2 regions of the Vampirovibrio sp. genome follow, and region 1 is predicted to be linked to the other one. Evidence: riboswitches for the same ligand, from Rfam matches in the RefSeq annotation. Region 1 holds a riboswitch; the other holds the start of a gene.
The links. A riboswitch is a leader RNA that binds a small molecule or an ion and turns the genes downstream of it on or off. The one in region 1 is predicted to bind thiamine pyrophosphate.
Positions count from the first base shown of each region.

Region 2: another riboswitch for thiamine pyrophosphate. It lies ahead of thiC (phosphomethylpyrimidine synthase ThiC); the one in region 1 lies ahead of ACEW81_RS10890 (hypothetical protein).

Region 1 covers NZ_JBGSRV010000015.1:120,647-135,414, forward strand. Annotated here, with positions in the region: gene flgK (flagellar hook-associated protein FlgK) at 1-718, shown strand, start outside; gene flgL (flagellar hook-associated protein FlgL) at 778-1,731, shown strand; gene ACEW81_RS10860 (YybH family protein) at 1,885-2,871, shown strand; gene lspA (signal peptidase II) at 2,875-3,384, shown strand; gene ACEW81_RS10870 (RluA family pseudouridine synthase) at 3,362-4,336, shown strand; gene ACEW81_RS10875 (hypothetical protein) at 4,463-4,831, shown strand; gene ACEW81_RS10880 (P-loop NTPase family protein) at 4,867-5,556, shown strand; gene ACEW81_RS10885 (sodium:solute symporter family protein) at 5,581-7,035, shown strand; gene ACEW81_RS10890 (hypothetical protein) at 7,032-8,012, opposite strand; TPP riboswitch at 8,000-8,109, opposite strand; gene hemE (uroporphyrinogen decarboxylase) at 8,328-9,392, shown strand; gene hemN (oxygen-independent coproporphyrinogen III oxidase) at 9,410-10,807, shown strand; gene hemH (ferrochelatase) at 10,838-11,887, shown strand; gene hemG (protoporphyrinogen oxidase) at 11,889-13,292, shown strand; gene ACEW81_RS10915 (Eco57I restriction-modification methylase domain-containing protein) at 13,261-14,768, opposite strand, start outside.
Region 2 covers NZ_JBGSRV010000004.1:93,014-107,781, forward strand. Annotated here, with positions in the region: gene ACEW81_RS02120 (beta strand repeat-containing protein) at 1-3,987, shown strand, start outside; gene ACEW81_RS02125 (GntR family transcriptional regulator) at 4,557-5,861, shown strand; gene ACEW81_RS02130 (glutamate-5-semialdehyde dehydrogenase) at 5,984-7,291, opposite strand; gene proB (glutamate 5-kinase) at 7,304-8,494, opposite strand; gene ACEW81_RS02140 (metallophosphoesterase family protein) at 8,672-9,748, opposite strand; TPP riboswitch at 10,062-10,176, shown strand; partial or broken gene thiC (phosphomethylpyrimidine synthase ThiC) at 10,391-12,166, shown strand; gene thiO (glycine oxidase ThiO) at 12,178-13,374, shown strand; gene thiS (sulfur carrier protein ThiS) at 13,376-13,576, shown strand; gene ACEW81_RS02160 (thiazole synthase) at 13,579-14,382, shown strand; gene thiD (bifunctional hydroxymethylpyrimidine kinase/phosphomethylpyrimidine kinase) at 14,379-14,768, shown strand, end outside.

The DNA of each region.
Region 1 (14,768 bases):
ACCCGCGTTGGTGAGTACGGTGAACGGGGCGGTGGTGTTAAATGATGGCGCTGGCGACGAAATTAGCCGGGGCAAACTCAAGGGCATTATCGAGATGGGGGGCAACGACCCCAACCTGAGTAGTATTCGCAACGTAATGGGCAAGCTGGATAATTTGCTGGGCACCATTGTAGAGCAATTAAATATTTTACAGGTCGGGCAAGTAGCGCCTCCTCTGCCCGCAGGCCGGGATCAGGACGGCAATCTTTCTACAGACGCCATGTTTCTGAACGATGCGACGCTGAACCCCGGCCAAGGGTTGGACTTGTTCCACTGGAAGGTAAACCCGGCCATTTTAAGCGACCCCCGACTGATTGCGGCAGCCATTGATGATGCCACCGTGGCAGGCGGGTTTGCGGGCGTCGGTGACGGACGAAACGCTTTGGCCATGGCCCAATTGAAAAACCAGACCTTTGCCTCACTGGGAACCGGACTGGTTGATTACTTAAACAGCACCATCGCCAAACTGGGGATTGATTCCCAAAGCGCCCAGAATGGCAGCCAAAACCAGAGAAACCTGACCTTGTCGGTGGATCAGCAGCGTCAATCCATTTCAGGGGTCAACATTGATGAGGAAACCATTGATTTGTTGCGGTATCAACGCATGCTGGAAGCCACCTCCAAAACCATCAGCATTCTGGATCAAGTGACCCAAACCATTATTAATATGGCCGGATAAAGTCACGCCGTACAACACCAAAATTAAAGCGAACCGGGAAAGATTGGGAGGCCATTTTTATGAGTATCAGCCGAGTTACCACCAGCTATATGCAAAATCAGGCGTTAAGCTACCTGAACACCAACATGTCCATGCTGTCCTCGCTCCAGCAAACCCTGTCATCGGGGCAAAAAATCAATAGCCCTTCTGATGATCCGGTGGGCATGACCCAGATTTTAGCGCTTTCTAATACCTTAAAAACCGATGAGCGCTATGGCAGTAACATTCAGGATGCCGTAGCCGAGGCCAACACCGCCGACAACGCCATTAACAGCATGGTGGAACTGGTGCAAAGAGCGCAGGAATTAACCACCCAGGCCGCCAACTTTACCAACAACCAGGATGGCCGGAATGCCATTGCCCTGGAAATCGATCAAATCATTAATCAACTGGTGCAAATCGGCAATACGGACATTGGCGGCAAATATATTTTTGGCGGCTATAAAACCGATGCGCCTCCCTTCAGCCGCACCGGAGATGATGTTAGCTACGGAGGAAACCCGCCCACCGAATCGTGGCAGCGCAACGTGGAAATTGCCCGTGGGGTTCAACTCACCGTTAACGTAAACGGCGAAGAAATGATGGGAGAAAGTACGGTTAATGCAGGGCCACCGGTTTCGGTAACGGGGTCCGGTATTTTTCAAACGCTGGTACAACTCAAACTCAATCTGGAAGACTCCGCCAGCCCCACCCAGTTGACCGATATACGCTCCCGACTGGATACCCTAACTACAGATATGAACACCATTCTCAGCAAGCAGGCCATTATCGGAGCGGTATCCAACCGGCTATCGGTCACCCAGGATCGCATCGACGAGCGAAAATCTATTTTAACCCAGCAGTTTGCCAGCATTCAGGATATCGATATGCCAGAAGTCATTGCCAATATTAACCAGCAACAAAACGTTTTCGAATCTTCTTTGAATGTAACCGCCCGACTGATGCAAACCAGCCTGCTCAGTTTCTTACGTTAATGACAGACTGACAGGCACGTTGCACAAGGTTGAGCCGCCTTTTTTAAAGATGTGCCCTTTTTGAATCGGTTACAATAGTGACACGTTCGTTATAACCAGACTGAGTGAATCATGCGCAAAATCGTCCTTCCCCTCTCCCTGATAGTGGCTTTAATGAGTATTGGCCTTACCCCTTCCAATGCTTTCTCCGCCAAAGCAACGGCGCCATCAACCATGCATCTGGAAACCAGCAAGGCTGGCATTCAGGATGTCAATGCGGTTCAGGAAGCCCTGCGTGACTTGATGGCCGCATCCAATCGTCATGATCTGGAAGGCGTTTTAAAGCATTATTCCCCTAATTTTTCCAGTGGCGACAGCCTCAGTCTGTCCGATATCCGTGGCCTGATTAAGGACACCTGGCAAATGTTCCCGGACATTCGCTACAACAGCCAGATTATGGAAATTCGCATTAACGGCAAATGGGCCACCGTGGAAAGTCTGGATACGGCCACCGCAACCGCCAAGGTCGATCCGGTGGTCAGCACCAAACCCGGCACCATGAAAAGCCGTTCCAGAGGGATGCTGTACCTGCATCGCACCGGTAAAACCTGGGAAATTATCAGTGATGCCACCCTGTTTGAAAAAGCCACCATTACCTATGGCCCTTTTGACGCCGTAGAGATTGACGTGGAGACACCCGAGCAAGTTTTTGCCGGAGACTCTTACACCGCCAAAGTAAGCGTGGATGTTCCCGCTGGTAACATCGCCTTTGCCACCCTCAGTCAGGAACCCTTAACCTATCCACAGCACAGCAGCAAAGACAAGTTCCGCACCCTGTCCACCGAAAATACGGATTTGGAGCGCATTTTCAAAGCCAACAACACCAGCAATAACGAAGTGGTGACTGCCACCGTAGGCTTTACGGAAATTGGACAAGATGATCAGGAACGACCCACCATTAACCTGAAGGGCATTCTGACCGTGGTTAAACGGGTCAATGTCATTCCCAAAAGTAATTACACCGAAGAAAATCCAGCCCAAAAAGTAACCCACAGCAGCGCCGATGGCAAAATTAAAGTGGCACCCAATCAGGCGGATTTGGAATCGGAAGAAAATGGCAATGGCCCCGTGGATCTGGAGCCGGACAACCAGCCGGAATAAAGCATGAAACACCCTTCCCGCTGGATGCTATTGGCCTGGATGCTGAGTTTTACCCTGCTGGATCAGGGCAGCAAGTGGCTGGCCAAAGCGTATCTGCCGTCCAGTGGTTCTGTTCCCATTATTCCCGGATTTTTTCAACTGACGCTGGCCTTTAATACCGGGGCCGCTTTTAGCCTGTTTAAAAACCAGCCCCAGCTGCTCAGTGTGTTTACCTCCCTTTTGTTTGGGGTGCTGCTTATTTACGCCCTGCTTCGCACCCACTTTGCCAAAGGAGAGCGACTGGCCATGGCCCTGATTTTGGGCGGGGCGCTGGGCAATCTGATCGATCGACTGACCACAGGGCGGGTGACTGATTATTTTGACTGGGTGGCCATTCACTACCCGGTGTTTAATGTGGCGGACAGCTTTATTTTTATGGGCGTAGTGTTAATGATTACCATTTTGGTGAAAAACCCCACCCCAGTCCCAGCAACCCAACCAATAGAAACCCATGAGCCACCTTCCAACGCCTGAGAACACCACCCAGTATCGCCTGCTGATTTCTGAAGAGGATCAGGGCGAACGCCTGGACAAACGCTTGGCAGCCGAACTGGAAGACTACGCCATTTCTCGGGAACGTTTGCAAACCCTGATTAAGGATGGTCGGGTGCAGGTGAACGAAAAAGCAGTCAGCAAAGCTTCTTTGCGCCTGAAAGAAGGGGATGTGATTGTGGTAAGCGTACCCGAGGCTCAACCCATTGCGCTGGCCCCGGAATACATTCCGCTGGATGTGATTTTTGAGGATGACTGCCTGCTGGTGGTGAATAAACCCAGCGGCATGCTCACCCACCCCACCGGCCGGGAGCGGGAAGGAACCCTGGTGAATGCCCTGCTGGCCCATTGTGGCAGTAGTTTATCGGGCATTAACGGTCAAATCCGCCCCGGCATTGTGCATCGACTGGATCGGGATACCTCCGGGCTTTTAATGGTGGCCAAAACAGACGCCGCCCATTTTCACCTATCGGCGCAACTCAAGGACAAAACCGCTCGTCGGGACTATCGGGCCATCGCCCAAGGCGTTTTCCCGGAAAATTGCGGCACCGTGGACGCCCCCATTGGCCGAAACCCCAAGCAACGAGACAAAATGGCAATTCTGCCCGATGGCAGAAACGCGGTGACCCACTGGCGGGTTCAGGAACGATTGGCCGATAAATTCGCCTTGCTGGAACTGAGTCTGGAAACCGGGCGAACCCATCAAATCCGGGTGCATCTCAGCCATATTGGGCATCCGCTGTTTGGCGATCCGCTGTATGGCAGCGGTATTGAGAAAGTAGCCAAGCTAAAAACCCAGGGGCAGATGCTTCAGGCCTTTCGATTAAGCTTTCAGCACCCCAAAGGGGAACAAGTGACCTTTGAAATTCCGCAAGATCCTGAAATTAGTCGCATTTGGCAACTACTAAGCGATAAAGTCAATGCCAGCGGCTAACTGGCCAGCCATGCCCCAAAAACTATAAAGCAGGCTTCAGAATTGAATTGAAAGTCAAAATGCTTTCAGGCAAAATATCGGGAGCAACCATTTTTTGACTGGCCCCAACTGCAAAGGCGGTGCGAGATGCTTAAACTCCAAAAACTGCTTCTAAATTTAGTGGCGATACTCCTACTGGGTAGCGCCGCCGCGCTGGTTGTACAAAATTTAGACCTTACCCAAACCAACGTGCAGTTTTTAGGCGGAACCCTAATTGACTTGTCGCTAGGGGCACTCATGGCCCTGGCCGGTGCGCTGGTGGGAGGGGCTTTGTTGCTAAAAGCACGAGAACGCACTCTGGAACTGGGTACCCAGTATAAAAAAGTGAATCGGGATTTGGAGCGTAAGGACGTTTCCAGAGAAGAGGCCGAAAGCAAGGTTAAAGTGCTGGAAAGCAAGGTTGAAACGCTTGAAAAAGCGCTTAGTGCGGCCATTAAAGGCCAAACACCCAAATAAGTATTGATTGAGACAGACAGGTTTACATCAGATTTATGAAGGCCATTATCGAAGTGACCGGCAAGCTGGGCGCCGGAAAAACCAATGTTGTGATCACACTGGGAGAAGAGCTGTCACCGGCCTCCATTTTGTATATTGATGCCTCTAGCGATCAAAAATTAACCCACACCCTGGCCCCTCAACTGCCCGAATTAACACTAGGCAGGCTGATTTCACAACACACGGAAACCGCCACCCCTCGAGAAGCCGTGGATTGGGTTTTTCATGATTTAGCCATTACCGTAGGCGATGAGCAGGAATTAATTACAGTGGGCAATTTGCCGGAACAACTGGATGCCAGCGCGCTAACCCCCTTAAAATACGGCCTGACCCGCCTGATTGAAAATTATGATTATGTCATTCTGGATGGTCATCATTCCGTACTACACACCTTGTTGCCTGAAGAAACCCTGCAATTGCTGGACATTGTGACCCCGGATGACTTTTCCGATTGGCATTTAACCAATGGCAGAGAATTTGTACGCACCCCCGCTTTAATTTTAAACCGATACGATAACGAACCCTTGCCAGCCACTCTGGAAAGCGCTTTAAGCGAGCAGCGCATCCAGCTCATCGGCAAATTGCCCCGTTATCAAACCTCGGACGAGTTATTTCGCCAGTTTGCGAATGCCTTTGGCAACTGTCTGCTGCGCCTGAATATCCCCCTAAGCCCCAATCCACAATAAACGGGCCGCCGCCGTTTTATATTCATGATGAACCTCTCCCCTCTTTTTCTCATTGGCTATTTTGTACTGATCCTGCTGATTGCCCGCTTTTTTTCCAGAAAAGTGGAAACCCTCAAGGATTTTTTTCTGGCGAATCGACAATTTGGGGCCTTTCCGGTGGCCTTAACCCTAGCAGCCTCCTGGTTTGGGGCTTCCTCCACCATGGGTTCCATCAACGCTTTCCACGATCAAGGCTTAAGCGGGGCATGGCAGCTGGTGTTGCCCTCTATACTCTCCTTTGTGGTGATCACCCTGTTTATGGCAAAGCCCGTTTCCCGACAGCCCTATTTGTCTCAGCCAGAAGCGGTGGCCGCCCACTACGGAAAACCGGGGCGCCTGCTACTGGCCCTGATCATTCTGGCCGCCACCACCACCCTGATTGGCTCCCAGATGGTGGCGGCAGGCAAGTTGTTTCAAAACGTATTTGGGCTGGATTTAACATGGGCAACCGTACTCAGCACCCTGGCGGTGGTCAGTTACGCCATGTGGGGCGGCTATTTTACCGTGGTGATTACCGATATCGCCCAAATGGGCTTTATTTGGCTGGGCTTTTTAATTTTGCTGATATTTACCGCCAGCACCGCCATTCCCGATGTGGCCGCCTGGAATCATTTTCTCAGCCATCAATCCGCCCACTTCTGGGATTTTTCCCACGGCTGGCAGGAACATATTTTTTTGGTAATTACCTTTGTGCTGGCCTGGTGCATTGCCCCGGAAATGTGGCAACGCATGTCTTCCACCCGCAGCCCGGAACAGGCCTTTAAAGCGGGCTGGCAAGCATTTTGCATTATGCTGGCCCTGTTTTCCATCATTGCGGTTATTGGGCTGCTGAGCACCCAAATCATTCCCAAAAGCGATACCGTGCTGATTGATTTGGCCTTGCGACTGCCCACGCCGTTTTTAAGCGCGCTGGTGCTGCTTGGCTTTGTATCGGCGGTCAGCTCCACCATGGATTCATCGCTGAACGTAGGCAGCCTCACTCTCACCCGAGACATCTATCAGGGCTTTATCCGGCCTCAGGCCTCCAACCGGGAACTGATTCAGGTCAGCCGGATTGCCACCGCCCTCATGGTCATTCCAGCCATGGCCATGGCCCTGTATTTTCAGGATCTCATCCGCATTTTGTGGATTTCCGCCGATATTTACGCCTGCGGCATGTTTTTTCCAGTGGTGGGTATGCTTTACCTGAAAAATCCCGGCAAATGGAGCGGGGTGCTGGCCATGAGCTTTGGCATCACCGCCGTTGTGTTTAGCGCTCTGGTTCAAAACGGCATTCTGCCCAATTGGCTGGGCATTCCCGGCTGGCCCTATTCCACGCTCATTGGCATTGGCCTGAGCGGTCTGGGTTTTGGCTTGGGCTATTTTTTATGGCCCCATGCAAAAGCCACCCCCGTACAAGAGGCTGATCCTGTGCCAAACCCTCTGGCAGAACCCGGCTAAACCCGGTTCCGGCCTGCGCTTCGATAAACCGCATTGGCATTCGGGGGTATCCGGTTCAAGGGCATGGGATACGCTTCACGGGCAAAGTATAATGGCGCAGCGGCTTCCAGCGGTTGAAGCGGCGAAGAGAAAGGACGGGACAGGTTGTTTGGTAGCCCGTTGGGCGTCAAGGCCACCCCGTTTTTAAGACTAAAACCAGCGCTGGGCGGCGCAGGGGTTTTACCCAATGCACGATTCACCCCCCACAATCCAGCCGTCAGCAATGCCAAATAAGCGGAAAGGGCAGCGGTTGAGGCAATGGCCGTTTTTTTAAGATCCGGCTGACCTTTAGGCAGCAAGTGCTGATCGATTTTGGCCTGCAACCAGCGAATCACGGTATGTTCCGACTTGGCGCCCGCCTCCTTGGCGGCCTGCTTTTTTAAGATGTCATCCAGCAGGGTTAGCCCTTTTTGAAGGTTAATGGGGTTAGGGCAAGCGGCGGTCAGGATTTGGCGAACTTTATCCTGGGCCACTTCCTGCTCCAGCCCTTTTTCCTGCTTGAGGAACTTGCAGATTAAATCGGTACTAATATAGGGCCGCACAAAGGCAAAGCCGATAAAGCTCATGGCCACCCCGCCCACAATCATGGCCACCTGCTTGCTGGCTTCGCTCATGGGTTGATTATGCTCGTCAAATACCCGGTTCAATGCGCTTTTGGTCAGCTCTCCGCCCCCAAAGTAGCTGATTAGGCCAATGGTGCCACTCACAAACTGGCGGACCACCTCGTTCACCTGCTGATTGTATTTAGTGAACACTGGTTTGGTCTTGTTCTTGCCCAACATCATGGTTAAAAACACCACAAAGGGGGTCACAATATTGGTGGCAACCGGAGCCAAGCCGTTCAGCCAGTAAACAAAGCGGGCTTGAGCGGGGGAAAGCTCGGTGCTGGGGTTGGCATTAGGGAAAGTAGAAACAGGTGACGGCGCAAGTGATGACATCAATTTCCTTCGCTGGCATTATCCAGAGCAGGTTCAAGGGTTTCACCGAATAACGGTGCTCTCAGCCAGCTTAACGCCAGCACCCCGGTACATATGGTATCAACTTACTACAACCCTACTACAATCTCAACCCGCAACCTGAAAATTTTGGATTTTTGGGGTTTTCAGGCACCGTAGGGCATCTCCTATTTTTGATTCCAACCCGTTTGGAGTATGATTAACCCTAATCGCCAATACGTTTGGCTCAATGAGTCACCGCATCTTTAAGCTTCCCTTGCTCTGTCTGTCTGGCGATTTGAAAAAAGGATATACCTCGTGACTTCACAGAATGCCGCCCCCAGCGCCCCCCGATTAATTAAAGCCTGCCGTCAGGAAATTTTAGACAGACCCCCCGTGTGGTTGATGCGGCAAGCCGGACGCTACATGCCCGAATACCGGGCCATCCGCCAGAAAATGGGTTTTCTGGAACTGTGCAAAACCCCGGACGTGGCTGTGGAAGTAACCATGCAGCCCATCAACGCCTTTGAAATGGATGCGGCCATTATTTTCTCTGATATTTTAATTCCGCCAGAGGCCATGGGCATGGAAGTGGTGTTTGGGGATGGCGGCCCTCACTTCCCTAATCCGTTGCAAACGGCGGCGGATGTGGATCGCCTGATTATTCCAGATCCGCTTGAAAAGACCGGGTTTGTGATGGAAATTATTCGCCGCATGCGCCAGGAATTGGCCAGCAGGCCCGATACCGCACTGGTTGGCTTTGCGGGCTCCCCCTGGACACTGGCCAGCTACATGATTGAAGGCGGTGGTAGCAAACATTTCGCCAAACTGAAAGGCATGATGTACGACGCCCCGGACGTGCTGCACCGTTTACTGGGCAAACTGGCCGAAACGATCACCCTTTACCTGAACGCCCAAATTGAAGCAGGGGCGCAAGCCGTTCAGCTGTTTGATACCTGGGGCGGCATTTTAAGTGAAGCGGAATACCGACGCTTCATTTTGCCTTATCACCAGCAAATTATACGCAACCTGAAACGGGATGAAACGCCGGTTATTTTGTACGTCAACAACAGCCGGGGCCTTTTGCCACTGATGGCCGAAGCCGGACCGGATGTAATCAGCGTGGACCCGCTTACCTCCATTAGTGATGCCCGACAGATTGTGGGCCATCGCTTCGCCTTGCAAGGCAATCTAGATTCCACCGCCCTGTTTAGCAGCCCCCAAGTCTTAAAGCCCATGGTGCAAGCCCTGATTGCCGAAGGTGGAAACCAGGGCTATATTTTCAATTTAGGCCATGGCATTTTACCCCCCACCCCGGTGGAGAATGTTCGCCTACTGGTCGATCTGGTGAAAGAAAGCGCTTTAACCCCCGCACACCCTTAACATAAGGGGATTTCCCGATGGAAACTCTGGCATCTCAAGCATTATTGCAAAAATACAATACCTCTGGCCCTCGCTATACCAGCTATCCAACCGCGCCCATGTGGCAGGATAGCTACAATGCGGAAGCGCATGAGAAAACCGTGCGCACAACCAACCAGCCGTTTGGCAGCAATCCGCATCCGCTCTCGCTTTACGTTCACCTGCCTTTTTGCGAAAGCCGCTGCCTGTTTTGCGGGTGCAATGTGGTCATTACCCAGCAGCGAGATCAGGCCGAAAAGTATCTGGGCTATCTGTTTCGGGAAATGGAAACCATGGCGGGCTGGATGGATCGCAGTCGCCCGGTGGTGCAATTCCACTGGGGGGGCGGAACGCCCACTTACCTGTCTGAGGAGCAAATGGCCCGTCTGTTCAAATTCCAGACAGATTTATTCCAGCTGGCCCCCGGCGCGGAAGTGGCCATTGAGGTGGATCCCCGAGTGACCACGCCAGGCCAAATTGATTTGCTGAAAGAACTGGGATTTAACCGCATCAGCCTGGGGGTTCAGGATTTTAACCCGCAAGTACAAGAGGCCATCCACCGGGTGCAGCCGCTGGATATGACCGCAGCCACCACCGAGCAATGCCGCAAACTGGGCTTTGAAGGGCTGAACTTTGATTTGATTTACGGCCTGCCCCATCAATCGGTGGCCAGTTTTGAAAAAACTGTTCAAGACGTGATTCAGCTCAGCCCGGATCGCATTGCCCTTTACAGTTACGCCCATGTGCCGTGGCTCAGTCCGCACCAAAACCAGATTCCAGAAGCGGCCCTGCCCGAAAGCGAAATCAAGTTCCAGATTTTGCAAACCGCCCTGCAAATGCTGACTGATGCGGGTTATTTATACATTGGCATGGATCACTTCGCCAAACCCACCGATGAATTAAGTCTGGCCCTGCAAAGCGGCAACTTGCACCGCAACTTTATGGGCTACACCGTCCAGCACGGCCACTTACCCAGCGATTTATACGGGTTTGGGGTAAGCGCCATTAGCGGGCTGCAAGGCCAATTTGCCCAAAACTGGCGCAAATTGTCTCAATACTATGAAGCCATTGATGCCGGGCGCATTCCCACCATGCGTGGTTATGAGCTAAGTGCGGAAGATCGCTTGCGACAAGCGGTGATTTTGGCCATTTTATGCCCCGGCCAAATCAATTACGCAAATTTTGAAGAGCGCTTTGGCATTCCCTTCAAAACCCACTTTGCGGAAGCCTTCCCCAAACTGGAAGATCTGGCCAACGATGGGCTGCTCACGCTGACTGAAACCAGCTTGAGCGTCACCCCCAAAGGCCGCCTGTTCAGCCGCAATATCGCCATGCCGTTTGATGCCTATTTGCCCAAACTCAGCAACGACAAACCCACTTTTTCCAAAACCGTTTGATGGTTCCACCAGATTGCAAGGAGTGTTCGCATGCCTTCATCCAAAACCGGCATTTTATTTTTGAATCTGGGCGGGCCAGATAATCTGGAAAGCGTGAAACCTTTTCTGTTCAACCTGTTCGCAGATCCAGACATCATTAAGTTGCCGCTTTCCTTTATTTTTCAAAAACCGCTGGCTTGGCTGATTTCCACCAAGCGGGAAGAACTGGCCCAGGAAAACTACGCACTGATGGGCGGAGGTTCTCCCATATTGCCATTTACCATCGCTCAGGGTGAAGCCTTGAAACAGGCATTAATGCAACGTGGGCAACCGGAAATGCCCATTTATATCGCCATGCGCTACTGGCATCCCTTTACCGAAGAAGCGGTGGATCAGATTGTGAAGGATGGCATTCAGCGATTAATTGTAGTGCCGCTTTACCCGCATTTTTCCTACACTACCACCGGCAGCAGTTTAAACGAATTAAAACGGGTACTGGATGCCAAAGGGGTGCAGCTGGATATTAGCGTGGTGCCGCCTTATCACGATCATCCCACTTACCTGCAAGCCATGCAGGAATGCATTGAAGAAGGGTTGAACGCTCACCCCTGGACTTGCCCCAAAAACGAAGTGCAACTTTTGTTCAGCGCCCACAGTCTGCCCATTCGGCATGTCAAGCGCACCAAAGATCCGTACCCGGAGCAAATTTACAGCTGCGCGGAAACCATTGCCACCCGCTTTTTCCCCCACAACCCGTGGGAGCTGGCTTACCAGAGCCAAGTGGGCAAAATGCCATGGCTGGGGCCTGCCACCGAAGGGGTTCTGCCTTATTTCGCGGCCAACAACCGGGATAACATTTTAATGGTGGCCCTCAGCTTTGTATCCGATCATGTGGAAACGCTGGTGGAAATTGATCAGGAGTATATTCCACTGGCCCGTGAACTCGGCATTCAGCACTGTTACCGGGCGCCTTCGCTCAATACAAATGCCAGCTTTATTCAGGCTTTGGCCGAGCTAACGCTGGTGCAACTGGAAGCTCAGGAAAATCCCTTCCCCTTTTCCTCATTTCCAGAACTGTTGAAAGCGCAGGCCAGCGCCTGATATGCACTCCCCTGACAGGCAAGCCCCTCCTATACAAACCATAGAAACCCTCATTATTGGGGCGGGCATTAGTGGCCTGACTGCCGCCTATCATCTGCATCAGGAGGGCCGATCCTTCGAGGTGCTGGAAGCCTCTAACCGGGCAGGCGGACTGATTCAAACCGAACAAAAGGACGGTTACACCTTTGAATGGGGGCCGCACACCTTCCCTAGCACCGCCCAAGAAATAATTGCCCTGTGCGAGGCTTTGAACCTGCTGCCCAAAGCCACCCATGGCTCAGCGGAAAAACGCTACCTGTACCTGAACGGCAAACTGAGCGCCCTGCCCACCAAACCCTGGCAAGCGCTAACCACGACGGTATTATCGCTGCTTGGAAAACTCCGGTTATTGCGGGAGCCTTTCCAGCCCAAATGTCAGGCGGATGATATGAGCGTGGCGGGCTTTTTCTCCCATCGGCTGGGTCGGGAAGTGGCGGAAAATCTGGTGGATCCTTTCATTAGCGGCATTTATGCGGGCAACGTGGAAACCCTGAGTATGCCTGCCGTATTCCCCAAAGTATGGCAAATGGAACAACAGGCTGGCAGTTTGTTTCTGGCGGCCAAAGCGGCGATGCAAGCGGCCAAAAAGCAGCCTAAAAAATCCAGAATGAAATTAATGAGTTTTGAAGGGGGCTTGCAAACCCTAACCGATGCCTTGGCAAACGCCCTGCCCCCCAACGCTTTAAGGCTCAACTGCCCAGTCCGTCAAATTGAGAAAGCCGCAAGCGGTTATCAGGTTGTTCTGGAATCAGGGGAAGCGCTGGAAACCCGAAATATAGTGCTTGCGGTGCCTGCCTATGTGGCGGCCCGCCTGTTAAAAACCTTGGCCCCAGAGGCCAGCCGTCATTTGGAAAAAATTCCTTATAACGGATTATCCGTGGCCCATTTGGGCTTTCATGCCAAACAGATTCAACACCCGCTGGATGGATTTGGCTGCCTGATTCCACGCAAGGAAAACATTAAGCTGTTGGGCGCTATTTGGGCCAGCAGCCTGTTTCCAGAAAGAGCCCCGGCGGGCAAAGTGCTGTTGAGCCATTTTATTGGGGGGGCGCACTACCCGGAAGCCATTTGGCACAAAGCCTCTCAAATTCAGGGGCAAGCCGTTCAGGATTTACAAACGGTATTTCACTTAAAAGGGTCTTTAGAACCTCAATTTTCAAACGTGCTTTTTTACGAGCAAGCCATTCCCCAATACAGTCTGGGCCACTTACAGCGCATTTCCGCCATTGAAACGGATTTAAAAAAGCGAAAAGGCCTGCATCTGGCCGGGAATTATATACGGGGCATTGCCTTGAACGAATGCGTGAAATCCGGCATTCAAGCCGCAGAGCAAATCAAGTTGGCTCAACAACAGGCCCAACCCTAGATTCAAAAACAGAATGATAGGCGGCCTGCATGCAGTCTTTTTCTGTGGCTGTAACCCCATAAGCGGCATCCACCAACTGGTTCAATGCCTCGGTTAAGTCCTTGCGTTGAGAGGGGTGCAACTCACCGGCCAAGACCTCACTGAGCGCCGACAGTTGATGCACCCGCTCGGGTTCTTGAAACCGGGGTTGCGGGAACGTGAGCAACACATCTTTATCCACTTGCAAGCGATGCCCTTTGCGTTTTTGATGATAAAACCAGTACCAGCCCAATCGGCTATTCAGCAGGGCGCACCAATAGGCCGGGTTATTCCCTTCTGGCAGCAACACATAAAACCCTTCGGAAACATAGGCGCATTGGGGGACCACCGCAAAGGCGGGCGACATGACCTGTCGGGCGCAAACTATTTTTTCAGGGGATTCAAACCACTTTTTTTGGCGGGCACGATGCAGACCGTACGGCTTAAACGCAGAGGTTAAAATGGATGCAAAGCCATCCAAATGCGCTTTTAAACGGGCATACTGCTCAGGCTTAAGAGCCATGGCACGGCGGGCGGATGCATCGGTATAAACTAGCTGATACTGTGATGGGGCCTGATTAACCCCCTGAAAGGGCAAAAATCCGGCAGGACCGTAATAAGGTTTTAATAAGGCCGCTTCTTCAGGGCCAAACTGAAGCTGCCGCACCTCGGCCTGATTCAGCAAAAAAATACCGGAACCGGGGGCTACTTTGGCTTGTTGAGGGGACGGCAATTTTTTCCAATCCGAGAATTTCAAACGACCTTGCGGCAACACCACTCCCTGCTGAATTTGTCGAGGGGCCAACAAGGGCGGCAAGCTCGACAAACGCTGCAACAACGCAATTTCCACCGCAGCCCCCAACAAAAATTTACCCGATTGAGTCTGCCTGAACAAAATAGCAGGTTGCAAGTTGCAGTGAGACAAACGATCCACTGCATCCGGTTGCCCCCATAAAACCGGCTGGCTATCGGCGTCTGGTTGCGGGAACGAGCCTTTTTGCCAAACCAGCAGCGCGGTATGATGACCAGGCGCGTTTTTAAAAACAGGGGTGGCCCCAAAGGTGCAAATTTCCTGAAAGCGACCCTCTTGCCATAGCAACGCCCGAAGCGGGGCGCTGCTGGTGCGTTGGGTCCAGTACTGCGGCAACACATAGGCTAGTTGGCCCTCAGGCTCCAATCGGTGAATGGCCCATGCCGTAAAGGCATCACATAAATCCATTTTAGGCTGATAAAAGCCACTGGTTTGCAGGGGCGCAAAACGCTTTGCCTGTTTGCGAACTTCAGAAATATAAGGCGGATTGCCCAATACAAAATGCCAAGCCATTTCCGCAAAAAGAGGGGTACTTAAGGTATCCGCACATTGCACCAGTTCGGCGTGAAGGGGTAAGTTCAGCGGCTCATGCTGACAATCCAGCCAGCCAACCCACTGAGCCAATCGCAAGCGGGTAATGAACACAC
Region 2 (14,768 bases), on a different contig from region 1:
GCCCTGTTTAATTACAGCGATGCGGACACTCTCATTACGGCCAATGCCTTAAAGCAGGGCAACGGGGGCAAGGTGATTTTATGGGCCGATAAAAACACCCTGTTTCAAGGCAACATTGAAGCCAAAGGCGGAGCAGAAAGCGGAAACGGCGGCTTGGTAGAAACCTCTGGATATAACCTGCTACAGGCCACCGGGTCGGTGGATGCCAGCGCGGCCAAGGGCAAAAGCGGACAATGGTTACTAGATCCCAATAACATTACCATTCAAAATGCGGGGGTCGAAACCAACGTCACCTCATCGGGAACCAACCCCATTACCTATAACACCAGCAACAATACCGCCATTGTAACGTCTGGTACCATACAAGCGGCGCTGAACAATGGCACCGATGTCACCATTCAAACCTCTACCGGCGGCACCAACAGCCAAGACGGTGATATTACCATTGCCGAAGGCACCACCATTGCTAAAACCACCGGCGGCGATGCCACCTTGACCCTAAAAGCCCATAACTCCATTATTGCCAGCGGAACGTCGCTTAGTAAAGTGACCATTAGCAGCACCAATAACAAGCTAAACCTTGTACTCAACAGCAATAGCGATGCGGTTGACTCGGGGGCCATTGCGCTAACCCATACCAATATAACCACCAATGATGGCAGCATTACCATGGGTGGGGGCACCAACCCCTTAACCACCAATGCCATAGGAACCACTACCCATTTGGTGGGCATCAAACTAGACAATACCAACCTGACCGCAGCTGCTGGTAATATTTCACTTCGTGGAGAAGGCTCCGCCAGTTCAACCACCAGTCGTCACGGTATTGAGTTAGTCAATACATCTCAGGCTATTACCACCACTGGCAACTTAACGGCATTCGGCAAAAGTAGCGGCGGCACAACTACAAATCATGGAATATTCCTCAATGGGTCCAGCGCCAAACTAACCACTCAAACCGGCCTGATATCCCTAACCGGGGAAAGTGGGGTTGGCGGCAGTGGCATTTTCATCAATGCGGGGCAAATTACCAGCAGCGGTACCAGCGCCGCCGGTGCCATTACGCTCAACGGAACAGGCATGGGAATCAGTAGCACCGCAGCAACCGGTATTACTTTGCTGGGGAGTGCCGGAAGAATTAATACGGTTTCGGGCAATGTATTTTTAACGGGTCAAGGCAGTCTTAGCACCGTCTCTGCTCCATCCAGTATGGGCATATACATGGACACTGGAAGCCAAGTCAACAATACAGGCGATGGAACCATTACCCTCCATGGTACAGGGGGGACGGGCACCAACGCTTTATCTGGGGTTCGTTTCGCAGGCGGAAACACTACTGGTATTAATAGTGTCAATGGCAACATCTCCATCACCGGCCAGGGTGGATTATCGGCCGCCGGTAATACCAGCATAGGCATTGATTTTAATTCAGGAGGCACAGTTAGAAGTACAGGCAATGCAACCATTACCCTCCATGGCACCGGGGGCGGCAACCCTTTTGGAAACCTTAACCATGGCATTTCTCTATTTGGCGGAAACAGTGTAATTACTTCACTTAATGGCAACGTTCAACTAACGGGCATCGGTGGAGGCGGAGCGGCCGGCTCCAATCAAGGTATTTCCATTGCCGGTGGGGGTCGAGTTTTAAGTACAGGTAGTGCTAACATTTCCTTAAGCGGACTTAAAGGAATTGGAGCCTTGTCTTACGGCTTATTCACAAATAACTCAGGCACCAATGCCATTGGCAGCAATACAATGACCGGAAACATAACCCTGGCTGCCAATGACTACAGTTTTACCCCGACCTTTCTAGCCTTAAGAACATCTGGCCAGATCACGTTTAAGCCTTACACCTCTTCTACCAGCATTGGTTTAAACGGCGGCGCTGGCAGTTTGGCTTTGGGAAATACGTTTTTAAACTATATTGATCGGGCCACCGTTACTCCCAGCAAAGTTATTTTTGGCGATTCCAGCGCTGGCAGCGGGGCGGTTACTATTACAGGCCCCTGGGACACCTCTGCCTACAACATGCCGCTGGAAGTGTATGGCGGCAGCATTACAACGGGCAGTATTAATAACGGTAGCAAAAGTATTTTGCTACGGGCTTTATCGGGGGATTTAACGCTAAACGGTGGTACCACCCTAACCAGCACCGCTACGGGCAACGCCATTGTACTGGCCGCCGGTAATAATCTCATTAACAGCGCCGGGGCTTCCGCTTTAAGCGCTGCCAATGGGCGCTGGCTGGTGTATTCCAGCAATCCGGCCAACAACACACTGGGGGGCTTAACCGGCTTTACCAAGCGCTATAACCGTACTTTTGGCGGCAATGCCCCCGGCACCATCGCCGAAAACGGGAATGTCATGATGTACAGTCTGGCTCCCACCTTAACCCTTAGCGCCGATAACAATAACAGGCTGTATGGCGCTGCCAACCCAACCTTTACAGGGGGCTTATCTGGCCTGTTGGTGGATGGAGACACGCTGGGCAGCGCTGTCAGCGGCAGTGGTACCTTTAGCACCCTGGCAACCAGCGCCAGCGATGCCGGTGACTATGCCATTTCAGCCAACTTAGGCACGCTAACCTCCGAGCTGGGCTATCAATTCAATATGTCCCCCGGCACTCTCACCGTGAACCCGGCGGCGTTAACCGTAACCGCCGATAACGCCAGCAGAGCGTACGGGGCCAGCGACCCCAGCTTCAGCGCCAGTTACTCGGGCTTTGTACTTGGCCAAAACAGCAGCGTGCTGGGCGGCAGTCTGGGATTCTCCACCCCGGCCACCAGCGCCAGCAACGTGGGCAACTACGATATCACCCCATCCGGGTTTTCTAGCAGTAACTACGATATTAGCTACGCCAACGGCACCCTCGGCGTGAACCCCGCCGCCTTAACCGTCACCGCCGATAACGCCAGCCGACTGTATGGAGCCAGCAACCCCAGCTTCAACGCCAGTTACTCGGGCTTTGTACTGGGGCAAGACAGCAGCGTGCTAGGCGGCAGTCTGGGCTTTTCCACCCCAGCCACCAGCGCCAGCAACGTGGGCAACTACGATATCACCCCATCCGGTTTTTCTAGCAGCAACTACGACATTAGCTACGCCAATGGCACCCTCGGCGTGAACCCGGCGGCCTTAACCATAACCGCCGATAACGCCAGCCGACTGTACGGGGCCAGCAACCCCAGCTTCAACGCCAGTTACTCCGGCTTTGTACTGGGACAAGACAGCAGCGTGCTAGGCGGCAGTCTGGGATTTTCTACCCCCGCCAACAGCGCCAGCAATGTGGGCGACTACGATATCACCCCCTCCGGTTTTTCTAGCAGTAACTACGACATTAGCTACGCCAACGGCACCCTCGGCGTGAACCCGGCGGCCTTAACCGTCACCGCCGATAACGCCAGCCGACTGTATGGGGCCAGCAACCCCAGTTTCAACGCCAGTTACTCGGGCTTTGTACTGGGGCAAGACAGCAGCGTGCTAGGCGGCAGTCTGGGCTTTTCAACGCCAGTAACCAACACCACGGCAGCAGGCGTTTATAGCCTTACCCCGTTTGGACTGAGCAGCACCAACTACGCAATTTCCAACGTTGCTGGCGATTTTACCATTCTGCCAGCAACCCCAGCACCGCCACCGGCCCCCCCCTCATCACCCACAGTCACCACTACCAGTAATGGCACTTTGGTGCAAAGCGCTGTTCCCTACCTGTTTAGTCCCAGTCAATTTTCAGCCGCCAACTTCAGCCTGGGTGGCGAAGGTTCTCAGGGGCTGATGAATACAACCAGTATGCCCTATGCCCAATCTCAGGATTCCCAGCCTACCATCAACAGGATGCTCACCCAAACTATCGCCCCGCAGGATCTTTCCAGCTTAAATGCCGATGCGGAAAACCCCGCCTATCAACCCACCGAAAATCTTAATCAGAACTGGTGGGGTAATGTGTTTGAGATGATGTTCAAAGGAAACCCATCCAAGCCTGCCAAAAAATAAAGAGCCAAATTTAACTTTAACCAATCATTGAATTGGGCATCCATTTGCCAGCGCTTTTGCTTAAACCCCGTCCACAACAGGGTTTAAAAAACGCTGAAAAAATGGTGAATTTCAAGCTTTAAACCGCACCCCATCGTGGGATGTTTTTAGTTTGTTTTTATGGTTCAAAAGAAGCTTGCAGCAACGGAATGGTAAGGCTTTGTTTTTTTCGTTTAAAGTGCTTGCAACTAGAAAGCGTTTTAATTACACTTACGTTTTGTTTTTAACCGTTTAAGAGTTCCACCTTCACATCCCGGATCACGTTTCTTTGGATATTTCAAATGACTCAAAAACGCTTGGCCACTGGCGGCTTATTAACCAAATTACAAGCGGTTTCATTCCTGCCAAACAGTCATCGAAGGCCATTTACAAAAATAAGGGTTCTCTAGCAACAAATGAAAACCCACTGTTTTAATATAAACAAGAATCCAACCGGGACAAGGCAAAACGCACCAGGTGGACATTTAACGGGACAATAGGCTTTATTAAATATATCAATTTGACACCTTACGGGGAGGACTCAGGTACTTATGGTCGTATCAAATACCGGCATTCACCCTGCCGCTCACAACAACGTCGCCCTTCAAACGCAAAACGACAGCATTCCAACCGATCTGGGCATGGATATGGATGAGGCGATGGGCTACTCCGAACTGGAAAACGTTAGCAAAGCGGCGCTGGTGCGTGTGGAAGTCAATCAACTACCTCGGGAAATCCCCGATTTTCAAGCCCCCGGCGCGACCAAAGACACGTTAATCGCCGAATGGCTCAAAAACTGGATTGTGGCCTCCCTGCAAAACCACACCGTCACCGAAAACCACCTGCTGCCCAAAAAAGCGGAAATTGCCGCCTATCTGGGGGTTAGCGTCGGCACGGTGCAAAACGCCATTCGTTATATTGAAGATGAAGGCCACGTGGAGTCCAAGCAACGCATTGGCACTCTGGTTCGCAGTGTGGACAGCTCTGGTCAGCGCATGCGCAAGCAAACATCCAAGCGGGATCAGGCCGTGGTAGCCATCAAGCACTTTATTGTGGAACAGGGCTTTCAGCCGGGGCAAACCTTGCCTTCGGCCCGAGAAATCGCCAAAACCATTCTATCGGCTCCAAACACCACCCGGCTGGCTCTGGAATTCTTATCGGGAACCGGGATTTTAAAAAGTCTGGGCAACCGGGGCAACAAAGCCAACTGGGCATTGCGGGTCATTCCCGATATTGAGTCCGAAAGCCTGTGCGCCATTGAATCGGAAACATTGATTGACCAACTGGAACGGGATTTGAAAAAACTGGTGGCCGAAAACTTTGAAACCAACGACAAACTCCCCTCGCATCTGGAGTTGTCGGATCTGTTCAAGGTGAGTATTAAAACCGTGCATGACGCCATGCGCCGCCTGGCCGAGCAAGGCATTCTGCGCTCCAAACGGGGACGCTACGGCACCTATGTGGTTCGTAAACCGGATGCCACCAAGCTGGCCCCCATGGATACCAGCATCTTTGTCCCTGCCGAGGAAGTCAGCTTCTACAACTACGAAAAAGTGGAGCAGCATCTCAAAACGCTCATCCGCCAAAGTTATAAAGTGGGCGATAAGTTACCGGCCATGGGTATCCTGTCCAAGGATCTGGATGTCAGCAGCAACACCATCCGCAAGGCGCTGCAAAATTTAGCCAAGGAAAAAATGGTCAGCTTCTCCCGGGGGCGTTACGGTGGCACCTACGTCACCCGCATTCCCGAAGGACGGGAAGAGGAATCGGGCAGCGAAAAATCCTTTACCTGGGTATCCATTAACCCGGATACGGTTAAGACCTACCGCACCGGCAAAACGCCCGTTCATAGCTAAATCAGCGGAAAACTTCAAAAAAACGGACTCTCAACGGAGTCCGTTTTTTTAGGTTTTATTTTTTTGGATTTTATAGGCGCCTCCACAAAGCAGGGACAACGCCTCAAGCAAGTACGATGAGATTACGGCAAGGGCTGATGCAGGAACGGCTTGGCGTTTACGCCCACGTAATCGGCCACAATTTGGCCTTCGCCTCGCAGTTTGTACTTGTAAATCACCAGTCCTTCCAAACCCACTGGCCCACGGGCATGAGTTTTAGCGGTACTAATGCCAATTTCCGCACCCAGGCCAAAGCGAAACCCATCCGCAAAACGGGTGGAGGCGTTGGCGAACACACAGGCCGAATCCACGGCGTTCATAAACCGCTCCAGCGCTTCAGGGTCTTTGGCGGCAATGGCATCGGTATGATGAGAGCCATACTGGTTAATATGCCCAATGGCGGACTCCAAATCGGCCACCACTTTAATGGCCAGGGTTAAATCACCATACTCGGCGCGCCAATCCGCATCGCTGGCCGGTTCAATCTGTGGCAATATGGCTCGGGTTTGCTCACAGCCTTTTAAGGCAATCCCAGCCTGATGGGCCGCTTCAGCAAAGCGAGGCAAATACTGAAGCGCCACGGCCTGATCCACCAGCAGGGTTTCCAGCGCGTTGCAGGCGGCGGGGTATTGAATTTTGGCGTCGATGGCCAACGAAATGGCTTGGGCCAAGTCCGCACTGGGGTGAATGTAGAAATGACAAACCCCATCCGCATGGCCCAGCACCGGAATTTTAGTGGCCGCCATAATGGATTGCACCAACTGATTAGAACCTCGTGGAATGATCAAATCCACATATTGCGGATAGTTCAACATTTCCTGCACCGCTTCACGGCTATCCAGCAAGGTGGCCCAGCCAGCAGGCAAAAACGGGCAAGCCCGATTTAGCTCGGCAACCAGCCCCATAAAGGCCTGATTGGAATACACGGCCTCTCGACCGCCTTTCAACACCACGGCGTTACCACTTTTTAAAATTAAAGAAAGAATTTGAGGAATGACATCCGGGCGAGATTCAAAAATAATGCCAATCACGCCCAGCGGCACGGTCTGCTTTTCCAGTATCAGGCGCTCATCCAGCTGGGTGCGAGAGAGTACCTGTCCTGCCGGATCGGGGAGTTTGATCAAATCCCGAATGCCTTGGGCCAACTGCCTGATTTTGCCCTCATCCAGCTTCAAGCGCTGGTAAAGGCTGGTGGTTAACCCGTCTTTTTCAGCCTGGGCAATATCTTTCTGGTTTTCAGCCAGCAACAATGCGGTGTTCCGCTCAATAATGACCGCAAATTGACTCAAGGCCTCATTTTTTTGGGCGGTAGAAAGCGTCGCCATGGCCAAAAAGGCATTTTTGCTGCCCTGTAGCGTTATTTCCAGTGGATTGACCGATTGGGTGACCATAACCATTGCTCCTTAAACGCCATATTCCTCAAAAATCACCAGATTGTCCCGATGGACGATTTCTTGTCGCTCCAGCACCTTGCCATCCGCGTCAAAACCCAGTCGATCGGCAATTTTTTCACTTTGCAGCCCTTTAATGCGCTCAATTTCATGCGATGAAAAATGCGTCAGTCCCCGCCCAATTTCGACGCCCGTTTCATCCAGAATACGCACCACCTGCTGGGCAAAGAAATCACCTTGCGCCCCAACCACCCCAATGGCGAGCAAGCTGGCCTGTTTTTCCACCAGCGCTTTTCGGGCGCCAGCGTTCACCACAATCGCCCCGTGATACCCGGAAGCCATGCCAATCCAGCGTTTTTTGCCGCTCAAGAAGGACGCCTGAGGGAGCACCAGTGTACCGACAGGCTCCGGTTGCGGGGCCAACAAAGCTTCCAAAGGTTGGGGAGAAACCCCAGAGGTGATGAGGGTATGCACCCCACTCAGGGCCGCCATGCGGGCCGCTTCCAACTTAGAGGACATGCCGCCTCGTCCCAGCAAGGATTGGCCGGAGGCTTCGATTTTCTGGAAGTCCTGAAAATTCTCAATGCGTGAAATGCGCTGAGCGTTGGGGTTGGTAAAGGGGTTGTCGGTATAAATGCCGTCCACGTTGGTTAAAATTACCAGCAAATCAGCGTCCAGCTTACTGGCCACCAGGGCAGACAACATATCGTTGTCCCCAAAGCCTTTGGTATAGCTCTCTTCCTGCAACTCCATGGTGGAAGTGGTGTCATTCTCGTTGATAATGGGAATGGCTTTAAACTTGAGCAGGGCTTCCAGGGTTTGCCGCAAGTTCAAATAATGCTTGCGATCGGCAAAGTCGGTGGCGGTTAACAGCACCTGCGCTGTAATCAGGCCGGATTGCTGAAACAAATTCCGGTAAGCTTCCATCAATAAGTTTTGACCCACCGCCGCACAAGCCTGCTTATCGTTCAGGCTAAGCGTTCCCGTTAAATGCAAGGCTTGACGCCCCAAACCAACCGCACCGGAAGAAACCAGAATAATTTCCTTGCCCTGGGCAACCAGTTGGGCGCACTGACGGGTTAACTCGGCCAATCGCTCGGTGGCAAAACGTCCCCCGGAATCCCCGGCCAAATCAATCACCACCTGGGTTCCCAGTTTAATGACAATTCTTTGGGCGCTGAGTAGTGGCTGATTGAGGGTCATGGCCGGTCCATCATAAAAACAAGTGTGTGCTTATAAAAAAGAAAACCCGCCCGGTTTTTGCCTGAAGCGTGAAAAGGGATGGGGGTTCCTGATTCTCATTGTATGCCACGCTTCCCCGCATCGTAAAGCAAGCCGACCATTGATAAAAGGTTTTTCTGACGCTTTAAACCCACTGATCTAAATCAGGGTGTCCAATACTCGGCGCTTGCGGGGAATCAAACCAAAATCAAACACTTTGCCCTGATCGGAAATAACCCGGTAACTCAAACCGGCAGGTGTGTTTTCAAACAACATAAAATGATTTTTCTTAACCACGCCCGCACCCTCTGGCACCCCTTTTTGAGGGAGATCCAGCTTGCCCCCACCGGCCCCACTCACCATGTAGCGAACCCCGTTTATCCCCACCGGCGCTTCATAATGGTGCTCGTGCCCCGCCAGATACAAATCCACCTGATGGCGGACCAAAATATCCGACAGCTTGCGCTCCAGGGTTTGTTGAAACAGCAGCCGCTTGGGCTTGGCGAAAGCGGCTTTAGAGAATAGCGGGTAATGGCCCATCACCACCTTCATGGAGGCATTGCTACGGGCCAAAGCCTCCTCCAGCCAAAGCGACTGGGCCTTGTCCCTTTGGGCGAAAGCGGCGGGATTGTGATCAAACCCATTCAGATAACCCGGTAGCATCACGGTAGTATCCACCGCGAAAATTTCCACATCCGCGCCGGGAGAACCCATTTTAAAACTGTAATAGGGCGGCACCCCCCAATAGGCTAACTGCTGATTGCCAAAGCCCGCTTTCACATCGTGATTGCCCAAAACCGGGAAAAATTGAACGCCCTGTCGCCTTAAATTTTGATAAGGCTGGGTAATTCGTTCATCAAACAAAGCCGGTTCTCCAGCGGGATAAACATTGTCGCCCAACACCAAAACCTGATTAAACGGCAATTGTTGTCGCCATACCTCCATTTGCCGGGATATGTTATATTGGGCAGCATCGCCGGTTCCGGCGTCGCCAATTACGGCAAAACGATTTTTTCCCGCCGAGGCATGAAAAACAGGAGGCTGAAAAATCGGAGCCTGAAAAGAAAAAAGGTCCGCTGGAAGTGTTCCAGACGAACCCAGAGAATGTTCACCTTCCGTTTGGGACTTTGCGGAATTCGCACCATTCAAAGCATTAAAACGCAACCCCGGTTTCTGCCTTAAATCTGGCCTTAAAAAAGGCCAAGGGGCGTTCATGGGGTTCATGGTAGCGGCCATAAAAACAATAAACCTTAGGGTGGTAGGCGATGGTGATCACTCACATCGCTTACGCCTTATTATTGGCAAAACTGATGACAACGGAATGACAAAAAACCGCCATTCTTAAAAATTTGAAAAATAAGCATTTCAAATTCGCCGTCACCCCAATCATGCCATGGCCGATTTTAATTTCAAAACCATACGCATTTCCGTCGGGATTCCAACCCAAAAATCACACAGCCCAAGCACTTTCAGGAATGATTTGCAAAACCGTAAATGTTCCCTTATGATGAACCCGTTCACTGTTAAACCAGTGACGCCACAATTTCATAACCATCTATCGGGGTGTTGGCCTTTTCGGCCGACTGAGATCATCGCTCATTCGATGAAACCCGTCAAACCTGATCTGGGTAATGCCAGCGGAGGGAACTAGAATGACATCATATTTTTCAGGCAATTTATCAGCGCACTCAGCCCCCTTGGCATGCTTGCGGGGATTTTCGGACAGTAAAGGCCTGGGGGCCTTTGGGAGCAGCCGCCTCAAGCGGCTTTAATTTGAATGTGAAAAAACGGCCGCAAGCGGCTTTAAACCAGTTGCAATCAGTGGGTATTTAAATTGAATCTTTAAATTAGGTGTTTCATATTGAAGGAGAGAGTTTAATGAGCGTCACCGAAGCCCTGTTAACCCAGGTTGGGGTCACTACCGAGCCCTTGCCCAATTCCAGCAAAAAATACCAGACCGGCAACCTGCACCCGGAAATCAGAGTGCCTTATCGGGAAGTGAAATTATCCCCCTCCAAGGCGTTCAACAGCGACCAGCTGATTGACAATGAGCCGGTTGTGATTTACGACACCTCCGGCCCTTATACCGACCCCGATGTAGTCATTGATGTCAGCCGGGGACTGGCCCCCATTCGCACCGGCTGGATTGAAAAGCGCAACGATACCGAATTATACGATCGGCAAATTAACGCCTTTGGCGGGAAAAGCCAACTGAATGTTTCCAGCTTGCAGCGCCAGCCCCGCAAAGCCAAAACAGGCCAAAACGTGAGTCAAATGCACTATGCCCGTCAAGGCATTATTACCCCCGAAATGGAATTTGTGGCCCTTCGGGAAAACTTGCGCAACCAAGCGTTAAAAGAAGGCTTGATTGATCTGGAGCGCAAAAGCCGCTTAAAGGGTAATGCGTTGGGGGCTACTATTCCCCATGAAATCACCCCGGAATTTGTGCGCTCGGAAATTGCCCGTGGGCGGGCCATTATTCCAGCCAATATCAATCACCCGGAGCTGGAGCCGGTGATTATCGGTCGGAATTTTCTGGTAAAAATCAACGCCAACATTGGTAATTCCGCAGTGTCCTCCTCCATTGAGGAAGAAGTGGAAAAACTGGTGTGGTCCAGTCGCTGGGGGGCGGATACCGTCATGGATCTCTCCACCGGCAGCAACATTCATGCCACCCGCGATTACATTTTGCGAAACTCACCGGTTCCCATTGGCACCGTGCCTATTTATCAGGCACTGGAAAAAGTGGATGGCAAAGCGGAAGATCTGACCTGGGAATTGTACCGGGATACCTTGATTGAGCAAGCCGAACAAGGGGTGGATTACTTCACCATTCACGCCGGGGTACTGCTCAAATATGTGCCGCTTACCGCCAACCGCATGACCGGTATTGTGTCCCGTGGGGGATCGATTCTGGCCAAGTGGTGCCTGGCCCACCATCAGGAAAATTTCCTGTACACCCATTTTGAAGAAATTTGCGAAATCATGAAAGCCTACGATGTCAGCTTTTCGCTGGGCGATGGGCTGCGTCCGGGTTCTATTGCCGATGCCAACGATGCCGCCCAGTTCGGGGAACTGGAAACACTGGGCGAACTGACCCAGATTGCCTGGAAGCACGATGTGCAAACCATGATTGAAGGGCCGGGCCATGTGCCAATGCACATGATTCAGGAAAACATGGAAAAGCAGCTCAAACAGTGTGATGAAGCGCCTTTCTATACCTTGGGGCCACTCACCACCGATATCGCTCCCGGTTACGATCACATTACCAGCGGCATTGGGGCGGCCATGATTGGCTGGTTTGGCACCGCCATGCTGTGCTATGTCACCCCCAAGGAGCATCTGGGCCTCCCCAACCGGGAAGACGTCAAAACCGGCGTGATTACCTACAAACTGGCCGCTCACGCCGCCGATTTGGCCAAAGGTCATCCATCGGCCCGCTACCGGGATGACGCCCTGTCCAAAGCCCGGTTTGAATTCCGGTGGGCCGATCAATTTAACCTGTCGCTGGATCCAGAAACCGCCCGCTCCTTTCACGATGAAACCCTGCCCGCCGATGGGGCCAAAGAGGCCCAATTCTGCTCCATGTGCGGCCCCAAGTTTTGCTCCATGAGCATTACCCAGGATGTTCGGGAACTGGCCGAGCAAACCGGACACTTATCCACATGAGCCAAAGCGTTGGCATTGTTGGCGCTGGTTTAATGGGACGATTGCTGGCCCTCGCTCTGGCTGAGCGGGGGTGGCAAGTCTCCCTGTTTGACAAGGATGACGCCTCGGTGATCAACAGTTGCGCCTATGCCGGGGCGGGCATGCTCTCCCCTATTTCTGAGCTGGAATCGGCAGAACCATTGATAGCCCGATTGGGCTTTGATTCCTTACCCCGGTGGAAGCATCGGTTACAGCATCTGGAGCTTCCGGTTTATTTCAAAACGCTGGGCACTATCATTGTGGCCCACCATTTGGATTTACCCGATTTGGCGCATTTTAAACGCATGCTGCAAGGCAAACTTAGCCTTTGCAGCTCCGAGGACGTACCTGAGCAAACCGCCCACTCCATTCAATGGCACTTGTCCAGCCATCAGTTGGCAGCGCTGGAACCTCAACTCAGTCAGCGTTTCAGCCAGGGTATTTTTATTCCTGATGAAGGACAAATTGACAACCGGCAACTGCTGCGGGCCTTGGCGCATCAACTCAACCAGTCCGGGGTTAACTGTTATTTTAAAACCCCGGTTACATCCATGGCGGCCCATACCGTCATCAGTGCCACCCAACATTGGCAATTTGACTGGGCCATTGATTGCCGGGGGCTGGGCGGAAAGCCCGATTGGCAAAGCTTGCGAGGGGTGCGGGGCGAGATCATTAAGGTGCATGCCCCAGAGGTGGAGCTGAGTCGCCCCATTCGGCTCATGCATCCTCGATATCCCTTGTACATTGCCCCTCGGGAAAATCACCAATATGTGATTGGGGCCACGTCCATTGAAAGCGAGGATTTTCGGCCCATCACCACGCAATCCACCATGGAACTGTTATCGGCGGCTTTTGCGGTGCATGAAGGATTTGCGGAAGCCACTATTTTGGAAAGCACCGTCAATTGCCGCCCCGCATTGTCCAGTCATTTGCCTGCCATCCACATGGAAGCAGGCTTGATTCGGGTGAACGGCCTTTACCGGCATGGATTTTTAATTTCGCCCCAACTGGTGGCACTGGTTTGTGCGGCGCTGGAAAATCAAGCCATTGCACCCGCCTACCAAGCCTTATTTTCACAGCCCGACTTTAAAAAAACAGAATCCGAAAGCACCTCTGAAACTATCACGATAAACACACCATTCCATCCATTCAACAGAGAGGCAACCACAGTTTAAAATGAAACTGCTGATTAACGGTGAAACCCAACAAGTGCCCGACACCCTCAGCGTGGCAGCCTTGTTAAAAACCCTGGGCTACGATTCCCAATCCATTGCCGTGGCGGTGGATGGCACCTTTGTCCCTCGGCATCAATACACCACCCAAACATTGAAAGAGGCCCAGACACTGGATATTGTGGCCCCCATGCAAGGCGGTTGACCATGTGGCATATTGGAGGTCAAACTTTAAACAGCCAGCTTTTGGTGGGAACGGCGCTATACCCCTCGCCCGATATTATGCGGCAAGCGCTGGAAGCTTCCGGCACCGAAGTGGTCACGGTATCCCTGCGACGACAGGCACCGGGCGCCCAAGGCGGGGAAGCTTTCTGGCATTTCATTAAAGAGAAAAACTGGCGGGTGCTTCCCAATACCGCCGGATGCCGAACGGTGAAAGAAGCGGTGAACACCGCCCACATGGCCCGAGAAATTTTCAACACCCCCTGGATTAAACTGGAAGTGATTGGGGATGATTTCACCTTGCAACCCGATCCCTTTGGGCTAGTGGAAGCCGCTCGTATTCTGATTGAAGACGGGTTTGAGGTGTTTCCTTACATGACTGAGGATTTTATAGTGGCTCAAAAACTGGTGGATGCCGGATGCCGGATTTTAATGCCCTGGGCGGCCCCCATTGGCACCGGAAAAGGCCCCATGAATCTATACGCCCTGCAACTGCTGCGGGCTCGGTTGCCACAGGTTACACTCATCGCCGATGCGGGCATTGGCTTGCCCTCTCACGCAGCGCAGGTGATGGAACTGGGCTTTGACGGAGTCTTACTGAATTCCGCCATCGCCCTAGCCCACGATCCGGTGAGCATGGCCCGTGCCTTCGCCCTGGCAGTAGAATCCGGTGCGCTGGCCTATCAGGCAGGCCCCATGCCTCAGCGAGAAATGGCCATGCCCAGCACCCCGGTTTTAGGCACCCCGTTTTGGCATCAACACCAGCAGAAAGAAGGACAACACGCATGACACGCCCCATTGTATGGACCATTGCCGGTTCCGATTCCGGCGGCGGCGCTGGCATTCAGGCCGATTTAAAAACCATGAACGCCTTGGGGGTTCACGGTTGCTCGGTGATTACCGCACTCACCGCCCAAAATACACAAGGCGTTGATTTAATCGAGCTATGCTCTCCAGCCATGCTAAAAGCCCAGCTGGAAGCACTGAGCCAAGACTTACCGCCTGTGGCCATCAAGTTGGGTATGCTGGGCGATGCGGAAGGCATCCAGCGCATTGCGGAAGCCATTGCGTCCATACAACGCACTCAAAGCACCTTTGTCATTTGTGATCCGGTGATGGTATCCACCAGTGGGCATGCCTTGCGGCAAGAGAACACCTTAGCTGCACTGACCACC